DNA from 4 places in the Mesorhizobium waitakense genome. Region 1 is predicted to be linked to each of the others. Evidence: riboswitches for the same ligand, from Rfam matches in the RefSeq annotation. Region 1 holds a riboswitch; each other region holds the start of a gene.
What was found. A riboswitch is a leader RNA that binds a small molecule or an ion and turns the genes downstream of it on or off. The one in region 1 is predicted to bind cobalamin.
Positions count from the first base shown of each region.

Region 2: it holds a riboswitch for cobalamin, as region 1 does, so the genes downstream of both, AC07FD_RS11980 (DUF1636 family protein) here and bluB (5,6-dimethylbenzimidazole synthase) in region 1, are expected to answer to the same signal.
Region 3: it holds a riboswitch for cobalamin, as region 1 does, so the genes downstream of both, AC07FD_RS11775 (CbtB domain-containing protein) here and bluB (5,6-dimethylbenzimidazole synthase) in region 1, are expected to answer to the same signal.
Region 4: it holds a riboswitch for cobalamin, as region 1 does, so the genes downstream of both, AC07FD_RS36400 (aromatic ring-hydroxylating oxygenase subunit alpha) here and bluB (5,6-dimethylbenzimidazole synthase) in region 1, are expected to answer to the same signal.

Region 1 is NZ_JBWKME010000016.1:205,393-211,173, forward strand. Features, by position in the region: gene AC07FD_RS03515 (pirin family protein) at 1-85, opposite strand, end outside; gene AC07FD_RS03520 (DUF2277 domain-containing protein) at 123-389, opposite strand; gene AC07FD_RS03525 (exodeoxyribonuclease VII small subunit) at 503-754, opposite strand; gene AC07FD_RS03530 (histone deacetylase family protein) at 758-1,684, opposite strand; cobalamin riboswitch at 1,806-1,985, shown strand; partial or broken gene bluB (5,6-dimethylbenzimidazole synthase) at 2,046-2,663, shown strand; gene AC07FD_RS03540 (hypothetical protein) at 2,780-3,763, opposite strand; gene AC07FD_RS03545 (TetR/AcrR family transcriptional regulator) at 3,858-4,466, opposite strand; gene AC07FD_RS03550 (MFS transporter) at 4,588-5,781, shown strand, end outside.
Region 2 is NZ_JBWKME010000050.1:142,827-148,607, forward strand. Features, by position in the region: gene AC07FD_RS11965 (NuoB/complex I 20 kDa subunit family protein) at 1-506, opposite strand, end outside; gene AC07FD_RS11970 (NADH-quinone oxidoreductase subunit A) at 497-862, opposite strand; gene AC07FD_RS11975 (winged helix-turn-helix domain-containing protein) at 1,194-2,393, shown strand; cobalamin riboswitch at 2,423-2,628, shown strand; gene AC07FD_RS11980 (DUF1636 family protein) at 2,668-3,096, shown strand; gene cobW (cobalamin biosynthesis protein CobW) at 3,099-4,136, shown strand; gene cobN (cobaltochelatase subunit CobN) at 4,155-5,781, shown strand, end outside.
Region 3 is NZ_JBWKME010000050.1:97,778-103,558, reverse strand. Features, by position in the region: gene AC07FD_RS11785 (MFS transporter) at 1-1,064, shown strand, start outside; gene AC07FD_RS11780 (aromatic ring-hydroxylating oxygenase subunit alpha) at 1,068-2,243, opposite strand; cobalamin riboswitch at 2,384-2,579, shown strand; gene AC07FD_RS11775 (CbtB domain-containing protein) at 2,616-2,813, shown strand; gene AC07FD_RS11770 (CbtA family protein) at 2,829-3,632, shown strand; gene cobU (bifunctional adenosylcobinamide kinase/adenosylcobinamide-phosphate guanylyltransferase) at 3,625-4,140, shown strand; gene cobO (cob(I)yrinic acid a,c-diamide adenosyltransferase) at 4,142-4,765, shown strand; gene AC07FD_RS11755 (hypothetical protein) at 4,793-5,107, shown strand; gene cbiB (adenosylcobinamide-phosphate synthase CbiB) at 5,134-5,781, opposite strand, start outside.
Region 4 is NZ_JBWKME010000194.1:109,284-115,064, reverse strand. Features, by position in the region: gene bglA (beta-galactosidase BglA) at 1-536, shown strand, start outside; gene AC07FD_RS36415 (ABC transporter ATP-binding protein) at 578-1,690, shown strand; gene AC07FD_RS36410 (DUF680 domain-containing protein) at 1,766-2,005, opposite strand; gene AC07FD_RS36405 (DUF680 domain-containing protein) at 2,075-2,275, opposite strand; cobalamin riboswitch at 2,788-2,989, shown strand; gene AC07FD_RS36400 (aromatic ring-hydroxylating oxygenase subunit alpha) at 3,104-4,351, shown strand; gene AC07FD_RS36395 (FAD-binding oxidoreductase) at 4,432-5,532, shown strand; gene AC07FD_RS36390 (ferredoxin reductase) at 5,597-5,781, opposite strand, start outside.

The DNA of each region.
Region 1 (5,781 bases):
TGGCGTTCGGAATGACCATCAGCTCGATCTGGTCGCTGGCAAAGGCGTCGCCGACTTCAGGGTCTTTCCCGGGGAAGAAGCTCATGGACTCTCCTTGTCAGCGGCCGTCGCTGGTTGTCGCATCAGGCAAAACGGACCGCCGATTTTGCCCGCGCCTTGGCGGCCACCTCTTCGCGATTGCGAGGATGCTGATGGGTTTCGAGGGAATCGAGAAGCTCACGCGCCGCTGCCGCGATGGCTTCGACCGCATGATCGAAGGCGTGCTGGTTCAGTTTCGAAGGTCGCGTCGTTCCGCTCAATTTACGGACAAACTGAAGTGCGGCGTCGCGCACCTCGTCATTGGTTGCCGGCGGATCAAAATTGAACAGGGTCTTGATGTTTCTGCACATCGTTTCCGAACCTCCTCTTGTCCTGAAGCCGTTTCAATCGGGACGGCTACTATCCTCGACCATGATCATGTCCAAAAGCCAGTGAGGCAAGACCATCATTCGGGAAGCATGACTCAGTCGGCGTCGAGCGGCTCCGTTCCAACCGGCTTACCGTCGCGCGACAGCCTGATCTTCTCGACCTTGTCCTCGGCGGCCTTCAGCAGCCGGTCGCAATGCGCCTTCAGCGCTTCGCCGCGCTCATAGATCCTGATCGACTGGTCGAGCGGCACATCGCCACGTTCCAGATCATCGACGATCTTTTCCAGCGCGTCGAGTGCCTGCTCGAAGCTCATCGCCTTGACGTCTTCGTTGGTCTCACCAGCCATCATTCATCCTTTCATCAGTCGCCCGACATGGGCGGCGACCGAAAATGCCAGTCCCTGCAGATCGTAGCCACCCTCTAGCAGGCTGACGAGCCGGTTGCCGCTGTGGCGCGTGGCGCGCTGCATAAGCTGGCCGGTCGCCCAGTCGAAATCATCCTCTGTCAGGTTGATTTCGGCCAGCGGATCGCGATGATGCGCGTCGAAACCGGCCGAAATGATGATCAGGTCGGGCGCGAAATTGTCGAGCGCCGGCAGGACACGCGACAGCAAGGCATCGCGGAAAACCTCGCTGCCGGTCTGCGGCGCCAGCGGCGCGTTGACGATGTTGCCGGCGCCGGTCTCGCTCTTCGCCCCGGTGCCGGGATAAAGCGGCATCTGGTGCGTCGAGCAATAGAGCACCGACGGATCGTCCCAGAAAATATCTTGCGTGCCGTTGCCGTGATGCACGTCCCAGTCGACGACCGCAACGCGCTCGACGCCATGTTTCTTCTGCGCATAACGCGCGGCGATCGCCGCCGTGTTGAAGAGGCAGAAGCCCATGGCCGTGGTTTTTTCAGCATGGTGGCCGGGCGGCCGCGCGGCGACGAAGACGTTGTCGGCGCGGCCCGCAAAGACATCGTCGACGGCCGCATTGGCGGCGCCGATCGCGGTGATCGCCGCTTGCCAGCTCTTCGGGCTAGCGGTGGTGTCGGCGTCGATGCGGGCGATGCCCTCGTCGGGAATGGCGGCGCGGACGCGGGCGACGAAATCGGCGGGATGCGCGTAGAGAATGGTGGCCTCGTCGCCTTCCGGCGCCTTGATGCGATCGAGCGCGACAAAAGCTTCATCGTCAAGCACCCGCTCGATGGCGCGCAAGCGATCCGGCCGCTCAGGGTGACCGGGCGGCGTGATGTGCTCAAGGAAGATCGGATGGGTATAGAGACGTGTGGCCATCCTCCCTATCTAGTGCCCCGACGTCGCGATGGCCATGCGTTGTGGCCTGATGGCTGGGGAAAATCACACATGCGTCCATTGGTGTCGCTGGAGGCATTGGCGTCGTCAGCGCTTCGGCGTAAGGTCGCTGCCACTGCCTGGTGCCCGCCGCAAGCGGGAGAATCGGGAACACGGTTGAACTCCGTGGCGTGCCCAACGCTGTAAGGGGGACCGCGCCGGTAAGTGCCACTGTCGATGACGGGAAGGCACCGGACGCGGGTTGATCCCGAGCCAGAAGACCGGCCTGGCAGGCATCGTCATCCGCATGGTCAGGCGGATGACATCTAAAGCAATCGCAAGGGGACACGCGATGCCGGAACACATGACCGCCTCTGTTGGCGACGGATTTGACCAGAGTGCGCGCGATGCGGTCTATCGCGCCATGTTCACGCGGCGCGACGTGCGCAGCCATTTCCTGCCAACCGCGCTCGACGATGAGGTGCTGGCGCGGCTGCTGCTTGCCGCTCACCATGCGCCGTCGGTCGGCTTCATGCAGCCTTGGAATTTCATCGTCATTCGCGATGCCGAGCGACGGGAAAAAGTGCGTGACCTGTTCCTGGCGGCGCGAGAGCAGGAACTGCCGGCCATCGCGGAAGAGCGACAGGCGCTCTACCGCAAGCTCAAGCTGGAAGGCATCTGCGAAAGCGCGCTCAACATCTGCATCACCTGCGACCGGCAGCGCTCGAAGGGTTCGCCACTGGGGCGCTGGCACAATCCGGAGATGGACCTCTACAGCACGGTTTGCGCAGTGCAGAATTTCTGGCTGGCGGCGCGCGCCGAGGGTGTCGGGGTCGGCTGGGTCAGCATCATCGAGGCGCAGGCATTGAAAAGCCTGCTGTCAATTCCCGAGCATGTTACGCCGGTCGCCTATCTCTGCGTCGGCCGTGTTTCCGAGTTCGCGCCAAAGCCGGACCTCGAAGCACATGGCTGGGGCCGCCGCTTGCCGCTGCCGGAACTGATCATGAGCGAGACCTTTTGCGGGCAAGGTGAAGTGCTGCTCAAATCGACCGTGGCGCGCCTCAGCGGGGTCGATGCCGCGCCGGCGACCACTGCCGATCAGCGGGTCGCGCCAGCCGTGCCCCAGCGCGAACCGCCGAAGGAGGCCATCGCCTTGTCCTTGAGTTCCCTGAACTTCGACGACGCCTCGGCCAGCCGGGCGTCCCAGGCGGGATCGGGCACCTGGCCCTCAATGGTCCTGAAATAGACCTGCATCAGGCAGGCGATGGCGAAGGGTTCGATGAACGCCGCCTTGAAGGCCCAGGCGAAGACGATGGCGAGCACGAAAGCCCAGCCGGCAAGCTGCCCGGGCATGAGGAAAAGAATGGCGCCGGCAGGCGCCAGCATCAGCAGGAAGATAACGAACGAGACGCCCCACATGATGACCGCCAGCCAAACGGCGTTCTTGACCATGATCTTGCCGTTCTGGGCATAGAGCACGACGCCTTGGCGGGCAGTCTCGAACGGCGAGGCTGAATTGATGCGGATGTTGTAGCCGAGGATGATCTCGTCGACATAGGTCAACGACAGGCGGATCACCGTGTTGACGAAGCTGACCAGGCCGCTCAAGCCTGGGATCGGCAGGAAGGCGGCGATGCCGCCGAGCAGCCCGGTGATGGCGCGAATGGCTCCCTTGACCAGCTGGTCGACGACGAAAAGGATGTTGGCCTCGGCAAAACGCTGGGTCACGATGTCCTTGGCGTAGGCAATCTGGTTCTGGCCGTCGGGAATGTCGCGGCCGTCGATCAGATGGACCATGACGGCGATATGGCCGGCTTTGACGACGTAGAGGATGTATTCGCGAATCCAGTAGACGGCGATCGAGACGACGCCAAAGCCGACCACCCCGCCCCACAAGGCAAAGGACAGCGGCCCGTCGGGATCGGTGGAGATATGGCCAACGCCGTAGCCAACGGAGGCGCCCGTGCCGGTCGCCACGATGTAGGCCAGCGTAATGCCGAAATAGACGATCATGCGAAAGACAATGAAGGGCCAGGTCCGCATCATGATGGACACCGACCTGCCGATATTGAAATCCCACATGCCCCCGAATCTCCGCTCAGAGATGGCGCGAGAGGATGCGCTGAAACCGGCTGTTGTCAATCATGGGCAGTGGCGCCAGACCAGCAATGGGGATTCAGTTCGGCTGCGGATCCGGTTTTTTGAGCAGGCCCTCAAGCAGCTGTTTGAAAGCCGCCACCACGGACTTCGACGTCGCTTCGGGGTCGTTCGAATTGGCGATCCGCTGCGCTGCCTGGCTGCTGGCGCCGTTGATCAGCCGTGCGGCGGTCTCGGGGTCGACACTAGGAACGACCACGCCCTCCTCCTGCAGCCTGGTCAGATGATCGGTCATTGAACCGACACAAGCATTGGCATTCGGCCATTGTGCAGGATCCCCCAGCACGGCCGGGCCATCCCGGAACATGATGCGCTGGATTTCCGGCTCCAACGCCATTTCGATATAGGTCGTGCATTCGTCGACGAAATGCTGCCAGCGGGTCGGTGCTCTCGACGCCACTTCGTTCACGCGCGCCGCCATCTCACCGTCGATTTCGGCGATAACCGCCTGCAGCAAGCCCTTCTTGTCGCCGAAGTGATGATAGAGTGCGCCGCGCGTCAGCCCGGCCGATGCGGTGAAATCATCCATAGAGGCCTGGGCATAGCCGATCGTGCCGAAGGCATGGCGGGCGGCCGCGATCAGCTTGGCGCGCGTCTCGGCGATCATCTCCTTGCGAGGTTTGTGCATGGCTTCTGGACCTACTAACATACGCCTCGTATGCCAATTGACATACGTGGCGTATGATCTATCTAACAATCATACGCATCGTATGTAATTGTCGAATCCGTCTTTGTCGAGGAACCGGACCATGCAAAATCCCTATTCGGAGATCTTTCGCGCCCCCGGCGCCAAGGGCTTTGCAGCCGCTGGCTTCATGGCGCGCCTGCCGATCGCGATGGCGCCAATCGGCATCGTGGCGATGCTGTCGCAGACGCGTGGCGAATACTGGCTGGCCGGCGCCGTCTCCGCGACATTCGCACTGGCCAACGCTTTCATGGCGCCGCAAATATCAAGGCTTGTCGACCGCCTTGGCCAGACGCGGATCGTCGTGCCCACCACGATCATCTCGGTGCTCGCTTTCGCCGTCCTGATTGCTGCGGCCAATCAGGACTGGCCGGTATGGACGCTGTTCGTGTCGGCGCTGCTGGCGGCGGCGATGCCCAGCATCCCGGCAATGGTGCGCGCACGTTGGACCGAGATTTTCAGGGGACGGCCCGAGATGAACACCGCATTCGCCTTCGAGTCGGCGGCGGACGAGCTGGTCTACATCGCCGGCGCATCGCTGTCGGTCGGCCTGAGTGCCGCCCTATTCCCGGAAGCCGGAATGCTGGCGAGCACGCTGTTTCTTGCCTTCGGCTCGACGGCGTTCATCCTGCAGCGTTCGACCGAGCCACAAGTGCGGCCGGTGGAACACGGCTCGCGCGGCTCGGCAATCCGACTGCGGCCGGTACAGATCATCACCTTTGCACTGATCTTTATCGGCGCGACCTTCGCGACGACGGAAGTGAGCACCGTGGCGATCACCAAGGAACTTGGCCAGCCTGGCGCCGCAAGCCTCGTCATCGGTGTCTACGCGCTGGGATCGTTCGTGCTCGGCATCATCGTCGGCGCGCTCAACCTGAAAGCACCGCTGCAACGCCAGCTTGCCATCGCAATCGCCATCATCGCGCTCAGCACCTTGCTGCCGCTCACCGCCGGCACGGTGCCGCTGCTGGCGTTGACCGTGTTCGTCAGCGGCGTGGCGATCTCGCCGACCTTCATCACGGCGTTCGGCCTGATCGAACGGCATGTGCCGGAGGCGATGCTGACCGAGGGCATCACCTGGGTGACCACCGGGATCGGCATCGGCATGGCGCTGGGCTCGTTCGCCGCCGGCTCGGTGGTGGATGCATTCGGCGCCCAGAACGGATTCTGGGTGTCGGTTGCGGCCGGCACGATCGCACTGGTCACCGTGTTGCTTGGTCAGCGCAGCCTGGCCACGCCTGAATGCGACCTGGAAGGA
Region 2 (5,781 bases), on a different contig from region 1:
GGCGGACAGCCGGGCACATAGATGTCGACCGGCACGATGCGGTCGCAGCCGCGCACCACCGAATAGGAATAGTGGTAGTAGCCGCCGCCATTGGCGCAGGAACCCATCGAGATGACGTAGCGCGGCTCCGGCATCTGGTCGTAGACCTTGCGCAGCGCCGGGGCCATCTTGTTGGTGAGCGTGCCGGCAACGATCATGATGTCGGACTGGCGCGGAGACGCGCGAGGCGCAACACCGAACCTCTCCGAGTCATAGCGCGGCATCGAGGTGTGGATCATCTCGACCGCGCAGCAGGCGAGGCCGAAGGTCATGAACATCAGCGAACCGCTGCGCGCCCAGGTGATCAGCGCTTCCGTCGAGGTGACGAGAAAACCCTTGTCGGCGAGTTCATTGTTGATTTCGAGGAAGAAAGGATCGTCCTCCCCCACCGGCCTGCCAGTGTTGGGATCGATCAGACCCTTTGGCTTTGGCGCGACGAGCGTGCCGGAACTGTTGTTCAATCCCATTCCAGCGCTCCTTTTTTCCATTCATAGGCAAAGCCGATGGTCAGCACCGCCAAAAAGACCATCATCGACCAGAAGCCGAGCATGCCGATCTTCGAGAAGGACACCGCCCACGGGAACAGGAAGGCCACTTCCAGATCGAAGATGATGAACAGGATCGAGACCAGGTAGAAGCGAATGTCGAATTTCATGCGGGCGTCGTCGAACGAGTTGAAACCGCACTCGTAGGCGGAAAGCTTTTCGGGATCGGGATTGCGGTAGGCGACCAGGAAGGGGGCGGCCAACAGCGCCAGGCCGACGACGAGTGCAACGCCGATGAACAGGACGATGGGCAGGTATGAACCTAAAAGTGCGTTCATGCTCGGCTTTCCGTTGGCGCCAATCCACGTTGATTACAGCACCGGACCCTAATGCGGAAGCGTGACAGTTTAACCGCTGAACCGTTTTAAGGGCCTATGCTGCAACGCGGCGAGGGTTAGCGCAGCACTTCCAGCGAAGCAAGTCAAACCTTGTTCAAAACGCGGTGCTGGACGGCATATCCGAGGAAACTGGTCCGATCCGCTCCTGTTTGATTTCCTTCTCTTTTCACTCCACTTTTGTCTCCTGACATGGTTGCCGCCAAAACCCTGCTAGCATGGGCCGGAATCACCCATCAGAACTTCGGCCAACCACCCTCAGAGTGATGTCTGCATGAAGGAAAAGTTCTCGCTTGCCATGGCCCGGCGCATCGCGCTCGCCGCCCAGGGGTTTCTCGATCCCCGCCCCGCCGGTATGCCCGACCGCCGCCATTTCGCCCGCGTTCTCTCCCGCATCGGCCTGCTGCAGATCGATTCCGTCAGTGCAGTGGTGCGCGCCCACTATATGCCGCTCTATTCGCGCCTTGGCCCCTACCCCTTCGCTCTGCTCGACAACGCCGCCGTGACGCGCAAGCGCACGGTGTTTGAATACTGGGCACACGAAGCCTCCTTCCTGCCGGTCGAGACCTACCCGCTGATGCGCTGGCGCATGCAGCGGGCCGAGCGCGGCGACGAAATGTATCTCGGCCTCGCCAAATGGGGCCGCGAACATGCTGGCTACATCGAACAGATCTATCGCGAGGTCGTTGAGCGCGGGCCGATCGCCGCTTCCGCGCTCGAAGGCCAGAAAGGCTCGGGCGGCTGGTGGGGCTGGAGCCATGCCAAGCACGCCTTCGAATGGCTGTTCTGGGCCGGGCGCATCACAACGGCGCACCGTCGCGGTTTCGAGCGGTTCTACGATCTGCCGGAGCGCGTGCTGCCGCAGGCGATCCTCGACCTGCCGGTGCCCGCCGCCGAGGACGCGCACCGCGAGTTGCTGCGCATTTCTGCCCGCGCCCACGGCATCGCGACATCAGGCGACCTGCGCGACTATTTCCGCCTGTCGCCCGCCGACATGAAGGGCCGACTGGAGGAACTGGTTGAAACAGGCGAACTGCTGCCTGTGCGTGTCGAAGGCTGGGACAAGCCGGCCTATCTTCATAAAGACGCGCGTTTGCCACGAAAAATCGAGGCCCGCGCTTTGCTGGCGCCGTTCGATCCGGTCGTCTTCGAACGGTCACGCACGGAGCGGCTGTTCGATTTCCACTATCGCATCGAGATCTATACCCCGGCCGATAAACGCCAGTATGGCTACTACGTCCTGCCGTTCCTGCTCGGCGACCGGATCGTCGGCCGCGTCGACCTCAAGGCCGATCGCCCCGCCAGTGTCCTGCGCATCCATGCCGCCTATGCAGAGCCCGGCGCGCCGCCTGAAACCGCTGCAGAACTCTTCGAGGAATTGAAGCAGATGCAGGGCTGGCTCGGCCTTGAACGTATTGAAGTGACATCAGCCGGTGATTTGGGTCCGGCGCTGGCCGACCTGACCGTGTCGTAAGCCCACGTTGACACCGCCGCCCGCAAAAGCCTAAATCCGCTCCAGACGGTCTCCTCTCTTCAACGAGAGGAGCCAAGAGGGAATGCGGTGCGAAATTCCGATTTCAAATCCGCGGCTGTCCCCGCAACTGTAAGCGAAGAGCCAAGGCCGAAAGCCACTGGGGTATTCCCGGGAAGGCGGCTACCCAAGGCGATGACCCGCGAGCCAGGAGACCTGCCGTCTGCGACTATAGAATCCGATCGCCCGGCGGGTTTCCGGGCAAGGAGCCCGATTTTTGGACCACGACAGCAGTTTTTCGGCTGGCACAGCGGACAATTCGTCCGGCGAGAGCGATGCCCTTGCCGGCGTGACGGTCATCGTCTGTGCTTCCTGTCGCGATGAAACAGGTTCCGATGCTCATCCCCGCGCCGGCGAACTGCTCGCGGATGATACACGCCGCGCTGCATCTGGCGAAAACATCCGCGTCCGCAGCGTCGAATGCCTCGGCAATTGCAAGCGCCGGCTCAGTGCCGCCATCCTGCGCGACGGCTGCTGGAGCTACGTCTTCGGCGACCTGACCACAACCGGCGGCGCCGACCTCGTCACCGGCGCCAAACTCTTCGCCACCTCGACCGACGGCCTGATCCCGTGGCGCGGCCGTCCCGATAGCCTCAAGCGCGGCCTCGTGGCCCGCATCCCTCCCCTCGACCTGCTGAAGGACTGATCATGACTGCTTCCGTCTCCCGCGTCCCCTGCACCGTCGTCACCGGCTTCCTCGGCGCCGGCAAGACGACGCTGATCCGCCATCTCCTGGAAAACGCTGGCGGCAAGCGGATCGCCATCATCGTCAATGAGTTCGGCGACATCGGCATCGACGGCGAGATCCTGAAGGGCTGCGGCATCGACACGTGCCCGGAGGAAAACATCGTCGAACTGGCCAATGGCTGCATCTGCTGCACCGTTGCGGACGATTTCGTGCCGGCGCTCGACCAGATCCTGTCGCTGTCGCCGAAGGTCGACCACATCCTGATCGAGACCTCGGGCCTGGCTCTGCCCAAGCCACTGGTCCAGGCCTTTCAGTGGCCGACAGTGAGGAGCCGCGTGACGGTCGATGGTGTCATCGCCGTCGTCGACGGTCCCGCACTCGCCGAAGGCCGCGTCGCCAATGACATGGACGCACTTCAGGCACAGCGCGCCCAGGATGAGACGCTCGATCACGACGATCCGGTCGAGGAGGTGTTCGAGGACCAGATCGCCTGCGCCGACCTGATCATCCTGTCGAAGAGCGACCTGATGGACACTGCGGGCTCCGCCCGCGCCAACGCCATCATCAATGAGCACATCGCTCGCGCCGTGAAGATCGTGCCGACGTCGCAAGGCAAGGTCGATCCGTCGGTGCTGCTCGGCCTTGGCCTTGCCGTCGAGGACGACATCGAGAACCGCAAGACCCACCACGACGACGAACTCGACCACGAGCACGACGACTTTGACTCTTTCGTCATCGACATTGCCTCGATCGCCAATCCCGATGACCTGGCAAAGCGCGTCGCTACCGCCGCCGAGGAAGAGAACGTGCTGCGCGTGAAAGGCTTCGTCGAGGTCGGCGGCAAGCCGATGCGGCTCTTGCTGCAGGCCGTAGGACCGCGCGTCAATCACTACTACGACCGCGCCTGGACCGCCGGGGATGACCGCCGCTCGCGCCTCGTCGTCATCGGCCTGAAGGGGCTGAACCGCCCGGCGATCGAGCGTATACTCGCCGGCTGACGCAAACCACGGGCCGCGATGCACATCCTCACAACGACCTCCGCCTCGCTCGACGATCTCGCCGAGCCGGTCGATCTGCGGCAGACGCCGGCGGATATCGTGGCCCTGTCCTTCACCGACAGCGATCTTGCCGGACTGGCGGCGGCATGGAAGGCCGATGCCGAGCGCCTGCCCTCGATGCGGCTGGCGGCCTTGCGCGACCTGCGTCATCCGATGTCCGTCGACCTCTGGGTCGACAGCGTCGCCCGCCACGCCAAAGTTATCCTCGTGCGCATCCTCGGCGGCTACGACTGGTGGCGCTACGGCTGCGACCAGCTTGCCTCGACCGCCCGCGCGCGCGGCATAAAACTGGCTCTGCTGCCCGGCGAATGCCGCGACGAGGATCTGCGCCTGATCGAAGCCTCGACACTGCCGCGCGAGGAACTCAACGGCCTGCTCGACTATTTTCGCGAGGGCGGTCTGGCTAATATGAACGCGCTGGTGCAGAAGCTGGCGCGGCTGGCAGGGTCTGAAGCAACAATTTCGGCGCCTGTCGCGGTACCGAAGGCCGGCTACTATGAGCCGGGCCGCGGGGTCGTCCCCCTTCCTCTCGAGGGGCAAGGAAACACCGCGCCTGTCATCCCCATCCTGTTCTACCGTTCGATGCTGCTGGCCGCCGATGTCGCACCGATCGACGCCCTTTTTGAAGCGCTGCGGCAGCGCCGTATGACGCCGGTCCCCATCTTCGTCTCCAGCCTCAAGGACCCGGTATCGCAGGCGTTCGTCGAAACCGCGCTGGCCGCGTTGAAACCTGCCGCCATCGTCACCGCGACCGCCTTCGCGTCCGGCGCCGAACCCGGCGTCGAAACCCTGTTCGATCGTGCCGGCGTGCCAGTCTTCCAGGTCATCGTCGCCACCACCCGCCACGACATCTGGGAAAACAACCAGCGTGGGCTGGCGCCCGCCGACCTCGCAATGCATGTCGTGCTGCCCGAACTCGACGGCCGCATCCTGGCCGGCGCCATTTCCTTCAAGGGCGAAAGCGAGGTTGATCCAGCACTTGGTCACCGCGCCTTCGCCAACCGGCCGGAGCCGGATCGTGTGGCGCAAATCGCGGACCGCGTCGCGGCCTTCATCAAGCTGCAAGAAACGCCCCGCGCCGAGCGCAAGCTTGCCATCCTGATCCCGGATTACCCGAGTGCCCCGGGCCGCACCGGCTATGCCGTCGGCCTCGACGTGCCGTCCAGCGTGCTGGCGATGCTGCATGACCTCAAGGGACAGGGCTATGCCGTTGACGGCATTCCGCAAACGCCGCGTGAGCTGTTGGATTTGCTGGAAAGTTCAAACCACGGGCTGAAGCTTGACGACTATCTGTGCTTCTCAACCGAACTGCCGAGGGCGGCGATAGCTGCCGTAGAAGCCGCCTGGGGTAAGGCGAAAGATGAAACAGGTTTGCGCGACGCGCTAACCTCCGCAAATTTCCCCTTCCGCGCCGCCACCTTCGGCAACGTCACCGTGGCGCTTGCTCCCGACCGCGGCCGGTCAGTGGATCGGCGCGCCGATTATCACGACCCGACGCTGCCGCCGCGGCATGCGCTGATCGCCTTCGGCCTGTGGCTGCGCAAGTCGCTCGGCGCTCATGCGCTTGTCCATGTCGGCGCCCACG
Region 3 (5,781 bases), on a different contig from region 1:
AGATCCTGCATAACGAGCAGATCGTCTCGATCCTCTACACCATCGTGGCGATGCTCGGCCTGTCGGTAACGCTGTTCATGCCGATGCTGATCCGACGCTTTGCCCGGCGATGGGTCTACACGGCAGGCGCCTGCCTGCTGGCCATCGGCTCGGTGTTCTTCGTCACCCATACGCTTGCCGGACAATTGGCCGGCATGCTGTGCCGCGTGATGGGGGCCAGCGCGCTGTCGATCACGCTCAACCTCTACATCATGGACCACATCCGCAAGACCGATTTCATGCAGGCCGAATCACAGCGCATGGCGTGGTCGATGTTGGCCTGGACCGGCGGGCCGACGCTCGGCATCTTCCTCTACACGCGCTTCGGCATCTATGCTGCGCATGGTGCGGTGGCGGTGTTCGCGCTGGCCTTGCTGGCGCTGTTCTGGACCTACCGCCTGGGCGACAACCCATCGATCCGCCCTGGCAAGACGCGGCCGGCCAATCCGCTCGCCAATATCGGTCGCTTCGTCGCCCAGCCCAGGTTGCGGCTGGCCTGGCTGATCGCCTTCGGCCGCTCCTGTTTCTGGACGACGTTCTTCGTCTACGGGCCGCTGTTCATGGTCATCACCGGCGAGGGCAAGCTGGCCGGCGGTCTTTTGGTTTCGGCCGGCAATGCGTTGCTGTTCATGGCCATCTTCTGGGGCAAGGCGGGCAAGCGCTTCGGTGGCCGCCGAACCATGACATTTGCCTATTTCGCCATGTCGGCCATGCTGCTGGCGGCGGGTGCGGTCGGCCAAACCGTGCCGCTGCTCACCGGCGCCTTTCTGCTCTGCGGCGCTTTCTTCACCATCGCGCTCGATGCACTGGGCTCGACCGCCTTCATGCGCTCGGTGCGATCCTATGAAAGGTCGCAGATGGCGGCGGTCTATCGCACCTATCTCGATTTTTCCGAACTGACGCCGCCGCTGGTCTATTCGGTGGTGCTGGCGTTCTTCGGGCTGGGCTCGGTGTTCGTCACGCTCGGCCTACTGGCGGGGGTCTGCGGCTTCGTGACCTGGCGATACCTGCCGAAATCGCTGTGATCTTCAGGGCTTGGGGATAACCGCTGCGTGCCGTTCGCGGATCCAGTTGTGGAAACGGTGCAGGTCGTACTCCTCGGGCATCAGCACGCCGGCCGCGTGGCGCATCGAGCGCAGGCCTTTCTGGTTGACCTCGCAGATCGCCGCATCCTCCTCCAGCACCTGGGTGCCGAAGGCGATGATGTTGTCGATGTCGGTTGCATCAAGCGCCTCGGGCGCAAACAGCCATTCGGCGACTAGCTCAGTCTGCTCGGGGCCGAGCGGCACCAGCCGCACGGTTCTGACATAGTCGACATGCCCGACCATGAACATCGACGGCAGGTTGGTGGCGTAGGTCTGGCCGGCGGCGCGTTCGGCTGATGTGAGGCCGGTGAAGACCGGCCCATGCGCCTGGCCATCGCGCGACCATGTCTGCGCGCCAGCGCGCAGACCCCCGGAAAACTCCGGCGCGTCATTGTCGGCGTGGCGGGACCATTCCGGATCGTCATGGCGACCCATCAGGCCGCGGCCATAGATCGGCACCAGCCGCGACAGGTCCTTGTGGACGCCCGGACAATGCAGGCACTCGTTGAAGTTTTCCCAAAAGATCTTCCAGTTGCAGTTCATCACCTTGCGCAGCACATGGCCGGTAACAAGCGTTTCCAGTGGCCAGTTGGCGAGACTGCCGGACGCTGGATCGAAAGATGTTTCCGCCGAGCCGGCGGCGTCCTCCTGCAGATTGACGAAGACAAAACCGCGCCATACGGAGAGCGCCACGCGATAGAGCGGATGATCGGCCTTGTCGAAGCCTTCCGGCAGCGACTTCGACGGCACGCGCACGAGGTCGCCGCGCAGCGAATAGGACCAGGCATGGTAGGGGCAGGTGATGAGCCGCGCCTTTAGCCGGCCTTCGCTTTCCTGGCAAAGCTGCGAGCCGCGATGGCGGCACGTGTTGTGGAAGGCGCGCAGTTCGCCGGTTTCGTCGCGGAGCATGACGATTTCCTGCGTGCCGACGCGGAAGGTGCGGAATGAAAGCGGCTGCGCAAGGTCGGCCTCGCGGCAGACGAGCAACCAGCTTTTGTACCAGATGACGTCGAGATCGCGCTGATAGCTGTCCGCATCCCAATAGGCCGACGATGGCAGCGTCGGTTCGGCCCGGGTCAGGCCGTTGTAAGGATCGCGCTCGCTGGCAATGGGCTGCATGGCTGGCTTCCTGTGGATTTGTCAGCCGACACCCGACCATGGGAATTGTCAATTGTTGTGCCGGAGACCCGATTTATCTGGATGGCGCAATCGCGCTGGTTGTCGGCGGAATTTGGTTTGCCGGTCGCGGCGATTTTCCCTATAGTCGCGTTGTCGTCGGTTCCGTTTGGAGCCAAGAGGGAATGCGGTGCGGGCGGACTTGTTGCCCAATGCCGTGGCTGCCCCCGCAACTGTGTGCGGTAGTCCTCTCCATATGCCACTGAAGTTTTTCTTCGGGAAGGTGGGGAAGGGCGCTGATCCGCGAGCCAGGAGACCTGCCGGCGACAGGAAACTGACTTCGATGCCCTCGGGTGGAGGGTGAAAGGACAAGACATGACTACCGCTTCCGTCTCCCTCGGCGCTTCCGTCTCCCTCGGCGCCTCCGTCTCCTCGCAGTCGTGCTTCATGCAGCTTGCACTCGTGGCGCTGCTCGGCATCTTCGTCGTCGGCTTTGTCGGCTTCTCGCATATCGATGCGGTCCACAATGCGGCTCACGACTATCGCCATTCGATGGCGTTTCCCTGCCACTGACGAGGATTTGACATCATGAACCTGTTTCGCAACGTCGTGTTCATCGCGGCGATCGCAGGGCTCGTGGCCGGCGTCGTTCTCGCCTGCCTGCAGGCCTATGCCACTGTGCCGCTGATCCTCAAGGCGGAAGTCTACGAACAGGCCGGCGGCGGCCATCACCATGACCATGCCGCTCCTGCCGCAACCGATACCAGCGCCATGAGCACAGCCGCTCCGGCGGGGAATGCGATGAGCTCCGCCGCCCCGGCGCCGGCGGAAACCGCCGCTCCGGCGGCGGAAGACGAAGGCTGGGCGCCGGCCGACGGTTTCGAGCGTTTCGCCTTCAGCGTGGTTGCCAATATCGTCACCGGAATCGGTTTTGCGCTGATCCTGGTCGCGGTTTCCGAATTCGCCGGCGGCATCGGCAATTGGCGCCAGGGCGTGTTCTGGGGCCTGGCCGGCTTTGCCGTGTTCACGCTGGCACCGGGCCTCGGCCTGCCACCGGAATTGCCCGCCATGCCGGCGGCCGATCTCACGCAGCGCCAGATCTGGTGGTGGGCAACCGTGGTGGCGACCGCGGCGGGTCTCGGCCTGATCGCGTTCCGCAAGTCGCTGCCGCTCGCAATCCTTGCCGTCCTGCTGATCGTCGCGCCGCATATTGTCGGCGCACCGCAGCCCGACAGTTTCGAGACGCCGATCCCGGAAGGCCTGCACCACCAGTTCGTGGTGGCGGTTACGGTGACCAACCTGGTGTTCTGGCTGGTGCTCGGCGCCGTCGTCGGCGTGGTGCGCGGCCGCTTCACCGGCACCGCGACCAGCCTGCGCGACAGCTTTGCCTGATCGCAGCAAGCTGACCTTCATCATTGGCGGTGCGCGCTCCGGCAAGAGCGCGCATGCCGAAACCCTGGCGACGGTTCTACCCTCGCCATGGACCTACATCGCCACGGCCCAAGCCTATGATGACGAGATGCGTGAGCGTATCGCGTTGCACCGCTCGCGGCGCGGCGAGGGCTGGGCGACCATCGACGCACCGCTCGATCTCGCCGGCACGCTCGAGGCTTTGCCGGACGACCAGCCGGTGCTTGTCGACTGCCTGACACTGTGGCTGACCAATCATATGCTGGCCGGACACGACCTCGACCTTGAATGCCGTCGGCTGGCGGACGTGCTGTCGCGGCCGCGCGGGCCCTGGTTCGTGGTGTCCAATGAAGTCGGCCAAGGCATCGTGCCTGACAACGCGCTGGCGCGCCGCTTTCGCGATGCCGCCGGCCGGCTCAACCAGCAGGTGGCCGCTGTCGCCGACACGGTGCTGCTGATGGTGGCGGGGCTGCCGCTCAAGGTGAAATGAAATGACCGATATCGACAACAGAACCGACCGGGATGAAGAACGCCACCGCGCCAAGATGGCCAAGCGCAAGGCGGTGCAGGATGCCGAGGTGGCGGCCAAGACGATCGAGAAGGGGCTGCTGATCGTCAACACCGGGCCTGGCAAGGGCAAGACCACCGCGGCTTTTGGTTTGGCGCTGCGGATGCTCGGCTACGGCAAGCGTGTCGGCGTCGTCCAGTTCATCAAGGGCAAATGGCACACCGGCGAGAAGGATGCCTTCGCCGCCTTTGGCGACCGCGTCGTCTGGCACGCCATGGGCGAGGGGTTCACCTGGGAAACCCAGGATTTGAAGCGCGACATCGCGGCGGCCGAAGCCGCATGGGCCAAAGTGCTCGATCTGATGGCCGATCCGTCGATCAGCCTGTTGGTGCTCGACGAGCTGAACATCGCACTGCGCTACGATTATCTCGATCTCGACAAAGTGGTTGCGGCGCTGAAGGTGCGGCGCGAGGGCCTGCACGTCGTCGTCACCGGCCGCAACGCCAAGCCGGCAATGATCGAGGCGGCCGATCTCGTCACCGAAATGGGCGTGACCAAGCACCATTTTTCCGCGGGCGTGAAAGCGCAGCAAGGCATCGAATTCTGATAGCTTGGCAAGCAGGAGTGTTGTCCGTTGGAGCAAGCTGCAATCGTCTATCTTCTTCTCAATGACGGTCAGTTTGGAACGTCGCGAGAACGCGAATCCATTCGCATACTGGAGGATCGGCTAGAGCAGGTTGTCGGGAATGCTTCCGTCGGCGAGTTTGATGGCGACGAGTTTGGTGAGGGCAAGTGCATCCTCTACATGTATGGACCAGATGCCGAACGACTCTTTGTTGTGATCGAACCCGTACTGAAATCTTCTCCAGCGGCTGCCGGAGGGTATGCGATCAAAAGGTTTGGTGAGGCATCTGATTCAGGCGCAAAGCAAGTCCGCGTTACCTGGTAAGTCGGGTTTTATGACCATCTGGACGTTCACGCGACGATCACGATTGCCGAGACCAAACCGAACAGCGCGATCAGCAGATAATCGGCGACACGATAGAGTTTCAGCGCCTGCCTGATGTCGATGCTGTCGGCTTCGCGGCGGCCGCCTTCGCCCATGAAGACGTCGTCGACCAGCACGCCGCCATAGCTGCGTGGTCCAGCAAGCGCCAGGCCGAGCGCGCCGGCCATCGCCGCTTCCGGCCAGCCGGCATTGGGCGAGCGGTGTTTTTTCGCGTCGCGCCACACAGCCTGCCAGGCGTTTTTCGCATCAGCACCCCTGACGAGGAATGCGGCCAGCACGATCAACAGCGCCGTCAGGCGCGATGCCGGCAGGTTGATCCAATCGTCGAAGCGCGCCGCCGCCCAGCCGAACGCTTCGTGGCGCGGGGTGCGGTGGCCGATCATCGAATCGGCGGTGTTGGCTGCCTTGTAGGCAGCGCCTCCGGCCAGCCCGCCGACGCCGGTCCAGAAGGCGGGAGCAACGATGCCGTCGGAAAAATTCTCGGCCAGGCTCTCGATCGCCGCACGGCTGACACCGGCCCGGTCCAGCGATTCGGGATCGCGGCCGACAATGCGCGAGACGGCGATGCGTCCAAGAGCAAGGCCACCTGTGTCGAGCGCGTCGGCCACGGCCTC
Region 4 (5,781 bases), on a different contig from region 1:
GTGGCTCGGTCTGCATCTACCAGGGCGAGGAGCTTGGGCTTGGTGAGGCCGACCTCCGCTTCGAGGATTTGCAGGATCCCTACGGCATCCGCTTCTGGCCGGAATTCAAGGGCCGCGACGGCTGCCGCACGCCGATGGTGTGGGACGGCAGTGCCAGGAATGGTGGCTTCTCCTCGGCCAAGCCATGGCTGCCGGTGCCGGCCAAGCACCTGTCGCAAGCGGTCAATGTCCAGCAGGGCGACGACAGCTCGCTGCTTGAGCACTACCGGCGCTTTCTCACCTTCCGCCGCGCCCATCCGGCGCTGGCCAAGGGCGACATCACATTCATCGAAAGTGAGGGCGACACCGTCGCCTTCACACGCCGCGCAGGCAACGAGCAGATCGTCTGCGTCTTCAATCTGGGACCCAGGCCAACCAAGGTTGAGCTTGGCAATCGATCGCTGCACCCTTTGCCGGGACACGGATTTTCGGGGCAGGCGAGCACTGGTTCCATACAGCTCGACGGCTACGGCGCCTGGTTCGGGCGCATCGACTGAATTTCAGATCACTTGAATTTCAAATCACTGGGAGGAAACCAATGGCCGATGTCATGCTAAGACAAGTGAAGAAGTCCTACGGCAATCTGAACATTCTCCACGGCATCGACCTCGATATCAAATCGGGCGAGTTCATCGTCTTTGTCGGCCCGTCGGGCTGCGGCAAGTCGACATTGCTGAGGTCGATCGCCGGGCTGGAGGAAATCACCTCCGGCGAACTCAAGATCGCCGGCGAGGTCGTCAACGACGTGCCGCCATCGAAGCGGGGCATCGCCATGGTGTTCCAGTCCTACGCGCTCTACCCGCACATGACCGTCTACGACAACATGGCGTTCTCGATGAAGATCGGCAAGGAGAACAAGGCCGAGATCGACCGCCGCGTGAAGCAGGCGGCGGAAATCCTGCAGCTGACCAAATATCTCGACCGCCTGCCCAAGGCGATGTCAGGTGGCCAGCGCCAGCGCGTCGCCATCGGCCGCGCCATCGTGCGCAATCCGAAGGTGTTCCTGTTCGACGAGCCGCTGTCGAACCTTGACGCGGCACTGCGTGTCGCCACCCGCATCGAGATCGCCAAACTCAAGGAATCGATGCCCAACACGACCATGATCTACGTCACCCACGACCAGGTCGAGGCGATGACGCTGGCCGATCGCATCGTGGTGCTCAAGGAAGGCCATATCGAGCAGGTCGGCACGCCGATGGACCTCTACAAGAAGCCCGGCAATTTGTTCGTCGCCCAGTTCATCGGCTCGCCGGCCATGAACATCCTGCCGGCGACCATCGACAAGACCGGCAACCCGACCGTCGTCAGCCATGTCGGCGGCCGCAAGGCAAGCGTGCCGATCGCAACGCCGGCTTCAGCAAAGGGTGCCGCGGTGAGTTTCGGCGTGCGGCCCGAAGATCTGATCATCGCCAGCGGCACGGTGTATCTGTTCGAGGGAACGGTCGACTATGTCGAACAACTCGGCGAAGTCCAGCTTGTCTATGTCGACATCGGCCGCGCCGACCTGCCGCTGGTGACCAAGCTGCCTGGCAATGTCGAGGTCAAGCGCGGTGTGACGCTGCGGCTGAGCGCGGACGCCAACGACCTTCACATCTTCGACGCGGACGGGCACTCCTTCTCGCTCCGTCAGCCGGAAGTAAAGGCGGCTTGAGACAGAACCAAGTCTCGACACGAAAAGAGCGGCGGGCCAGGCCCGCCGCTCTTTTTTGGAAATCAACTTCGGCTGTTAGTGATTGCCGAAGAGGTCGCGGTCGGCGCTCTGCGGGGCGGACTTCTCTACGTCACCCGACGAGTTGAGCAGCTTGCCGACGAAACCACCGCTGTTGCGGATCGAGCCCGTTTGCGAGTTGTCAACCGAACCGACCGCAGGCTGGTTGGCGCCATTCGAACCGTAGTTGTCGCTGGCGGCGAAAGCGCTGCCGGAGATCGCCACGACGGCGGCGGCAGCAAGCATGATCTTCTTCATTTCAAATCTCCTGAATTCTGGATTTCGCCAGGACGGCGGGAGAGCCCGCCGCCTTCTGGGAATCGGCTGTTAGTTGTTGCCGAAGAGGTTACGGTTGCTACCCTGGGCAGGCGTCTGAGCAGCCGGCTCCGACTTCTTGGTCGAAGCGGTGTACGAGCTGTCGACAGCAGCGGTGGCTGCCGGGGCATTCGAACCATAGTGGTCGCTGTTCGCGAAGGCGCTGCCGGAAATGGCCAGAAGGGCGGCGGCAGTGAGGATGATCTTTTTCATTTTTTGGTACTCCAGTATTTCTTATTTTTGCCGTCCGTCTAGCGGCGTGTCTTGGGAAGAAATCGCGTCGTTCGGACAGCCCCGATGTGGGAGAGCCATCCAGCCATTTCCAATCACGAAGTTGTTCCGCGTGGACCAAGAATCCACCACTTGAAATTGTGCCAGGGGTTTCCGCACTCAATGTTTTTCTAAGTTATATCAAAGAGTTGTACGAAACAGGTACCCCGATCACCAACTGTGTCGGAGGCCCAGCGTTCACACGTCCTGCACGCACCGTCAACAGAAACGAACCGTTCGGTTCGATTTTAGCGGCAGCTAATAGTCACTTTTCGATACCGTTAACCTTTTTTGCTTCCTGGCAAGGGGGTCGGTTTCGGCGATATTGGAGCCGGCTATGGTTGCCCAAGAGATAGGGTTCCGCTCCGCGATCGCCGACCGGAACGTTTCGCAAGCGTGTCGCGCCGCATGGATATGATGTCGTTTTCATGCCGATGACGCGCCCGCGATCGTGATTAGATCATGTCATCTCAGGTGCCGCTTCGTGACGACGAGGCGGAGAATTGGGAAGCCGGTCAGAATCCGGCGCTGCCCCCGCAACGGTGGTGGAGTTCAAGTCGCAACGGGAGACCACTGGGCGTCAGCCTGGGAAGGTGTCGCGATGGTCCGCAAGGACAACTCCAGAGCCCGGAAACCAGCCCGAGATGTTTAGACTCGACTGATCGCGGTGGGCGGTCAAGAGGCGGATAGTGCATGTCCGGCGCATCGCCGGCCTGCGTCCAATCCTTCCTCCGTCACCACCAGTTCAGTCCTTAGAAACGAGGACAGGACATGGATGCTCGCAACGACATGCTGAGGCTCTTGAGTGGCCGGCGGCAAGGCTTTTCGCTGGAACAGCCCTTCTACACCGATCCAGACTATTTCAAGCTCGACATGGAGCTGATCTGGTATCGCGACTGGCTGTTCATCGGTCATGATTGCGAACTGCCGAGGCCGGGCAGGTACATCACGGCGCAGATTGGCGACTATCCAGTCGTGCTTGTCCGCGACCAGAAGGGCAATATCAACGCCTTCCACAATTCCTGCCGCCATCGCGGCAGCCGCGTCTGCAATTCCGACAAGGGCACGGCGGCAAAGCTGGTCTGCCCCTATCACCAATGGACCTATGAGCTGGACGGAAGGCTCTTGTTTGGCAGGCAGATGGCCGACGGTTTCGACAAGAGCCAGTTCGGCTTGAAGCCAGTCGCCTGCCAAAGCGTCGGTGGCTACATTTTCATCTGCCTGGCCAAGGAGCCGGCGGATTTCGCACCGATGCGCGCGATGATCGAGCCCTACCTTTTGCCGCACCGGCTGCGCGAGGCCAAGGTGGCGTTCGAGTCGACCATTGTCGAGAAGGGCAACTGGAAGCTGGTCTGGGAAAACAACCGCGAGTGCTATCATTGCGCCGGCAATCATCCGGAGCTCTGCAAGACTTTTCCAGAGGCACCCACGGTGACCGGCGTGCAAGGCGCCGACAGCGACCCGGAAATGCTTGCGCACTGGGCGAAATGCGAAGCGGCCGGCCTGCCGAGCAAATTCCGCATCGACCCGGCCGGACAGTACCGCGCCACCCGCGCGCCGCTGCTGCGCGATGCCGTCAGCTACACGATGACGGGAAAGCGTGCGGTCAAGAAGAACCTGTCCGACAGCGTTTCGACCGACCGCATCGGTTCCTTGCTGCTCTATCACTATCCGACGACCTGGAACCACATTCTGGGCGACCACGCCGTCACCTTCCGGGTGTTGCCGATCAGCGCCACGGAGACCGCGGTGACGACCAAATGGCTGGTTCACAAGGATGCGGTCGAAGGCATCGATTACGATCTCGACGAACTCACCCATGTCTGGACCGAGACCAACGACCAGGACCGGCGGATCGTCGAGGAAAACGCCTTCGGCATCCTGTCGCCCGCCTACGAGCCCGGCCCTTATTCGGAGCTGCATGAGGGTGGCGTCATCCAGTTCGTCGAGTGGTACGCGTCGTTCATCGGCCCGCGCCTTGCCGAAGGCGGCCGGCCGGCGCTGCGCAGCGTTGCCTAGTGCATGTCGCCCAAAAATGCGCAGCGGTTTTGGGATCTCGACATGCACAGGGCAAGAGTGAGGACAAGAGGATGAATGCGATGACCGATCTCGGCCTCTATCGCCATCTCGACCAGATGACGCCCTGGAACGACCGGCTCCAGGTGCTGGAAGTGATCGGCGTCAGCGACGAAGCGCCTGATGTGAAGACCTTCACCTTCCGCTCCGACAACCAGACCTGGTTCCGCTACAAGCCGGGGCAGTTCGTGACGCTGGAACTGCCGACCGCCGACGGGCCGCTGATGCGCACCTATACGCTGTCGTCTTCGCCATCGCGGCCGTTCTCGATCGCGGTGACGATCAAGGCTCAAGCGGGCAGCATCGGCACACGCTGGATGTTCGACCATCTGACGCCGGGCTCGCACGTCAAGGCCTATGGGCCGACAGGCGACTTTTCGCTGCACAGCCACCCGGCCGCCAAGTACCTGTTCATTTCAGCCGGCTCGGGCGTGACGCCAATGATGTCGATGCTGCGTTGGCTGAACGACTGCGCACCATGGACCGATGTCGGCTTCGTCAATTGCGCGCGGCGCCCGGAAGAGATCATTTTCCGCAAGGAGCTCGAACTGCTCGGCAGCCGCATGCCGGGCCTGTCGCTCGGCTTCATGATCGAGGAGCGGTCCAGCCGCGAGGGCTGGTTCGGCCATATGGGCCGCATCGACGCGATCCGGCTGCCATTGCTGGCGCCCGATTTCCGCGAGCGTGAAATCTTCTGCTGCGGCCCCGATCCTTTCATGCGCGCGGTGCGCGGCATGCTGGACGCCGCCGGCTTCGACATGACGAAGTACCATCAGGAGAGCTTTGCCGCGCCTGTCGTGGAGGAGATCCCGGCACCGTTCACCTCGCCGGTGGAAGACGGCGCCGCCATTGTCGTCGAAGCCGCGACACCGATCCGGTTTTCGCTTTCGGATGTCGAGGCCGAATGCGTCGCCGGCCAGACCGTGCTGCAGACGGCCCGCGCCTCGGGTGTACGGATTCCGGCTGCCTGCGAGTTCGGCCTCTGCGGAACCTGCAAGGTGAAGAAGGTCGCGGGCGATGTCGAGATGAGCCACAATGGTGGCATCCTCGATCACGAAATCGACGACGGCTTTATCCTCGCCTGCTGCTCGAAGCCACTTTCGGCGCTCGAGATCGAGGCGTGACCGCCGGGCGATGCCAGGCCGCAGGACGACGACTACGGAAAACCTCTCGAAGTGCCGTGTCCGTTCAAACTCCGTAACGCTCGGTGCGGATGATCTCCGCTGCGACGCCGGCATCGATCAGCGCTTGGGCGGCGGCCGAAACGAAGGCGTTGGAGCCGCAGACGAAGGCGATATCAGGCGGTCCGGGCAGGTGCGCCATGGATTGCACCATCATGGCAACGTCCACCCGCCGCGAATAATCGGCGGGAC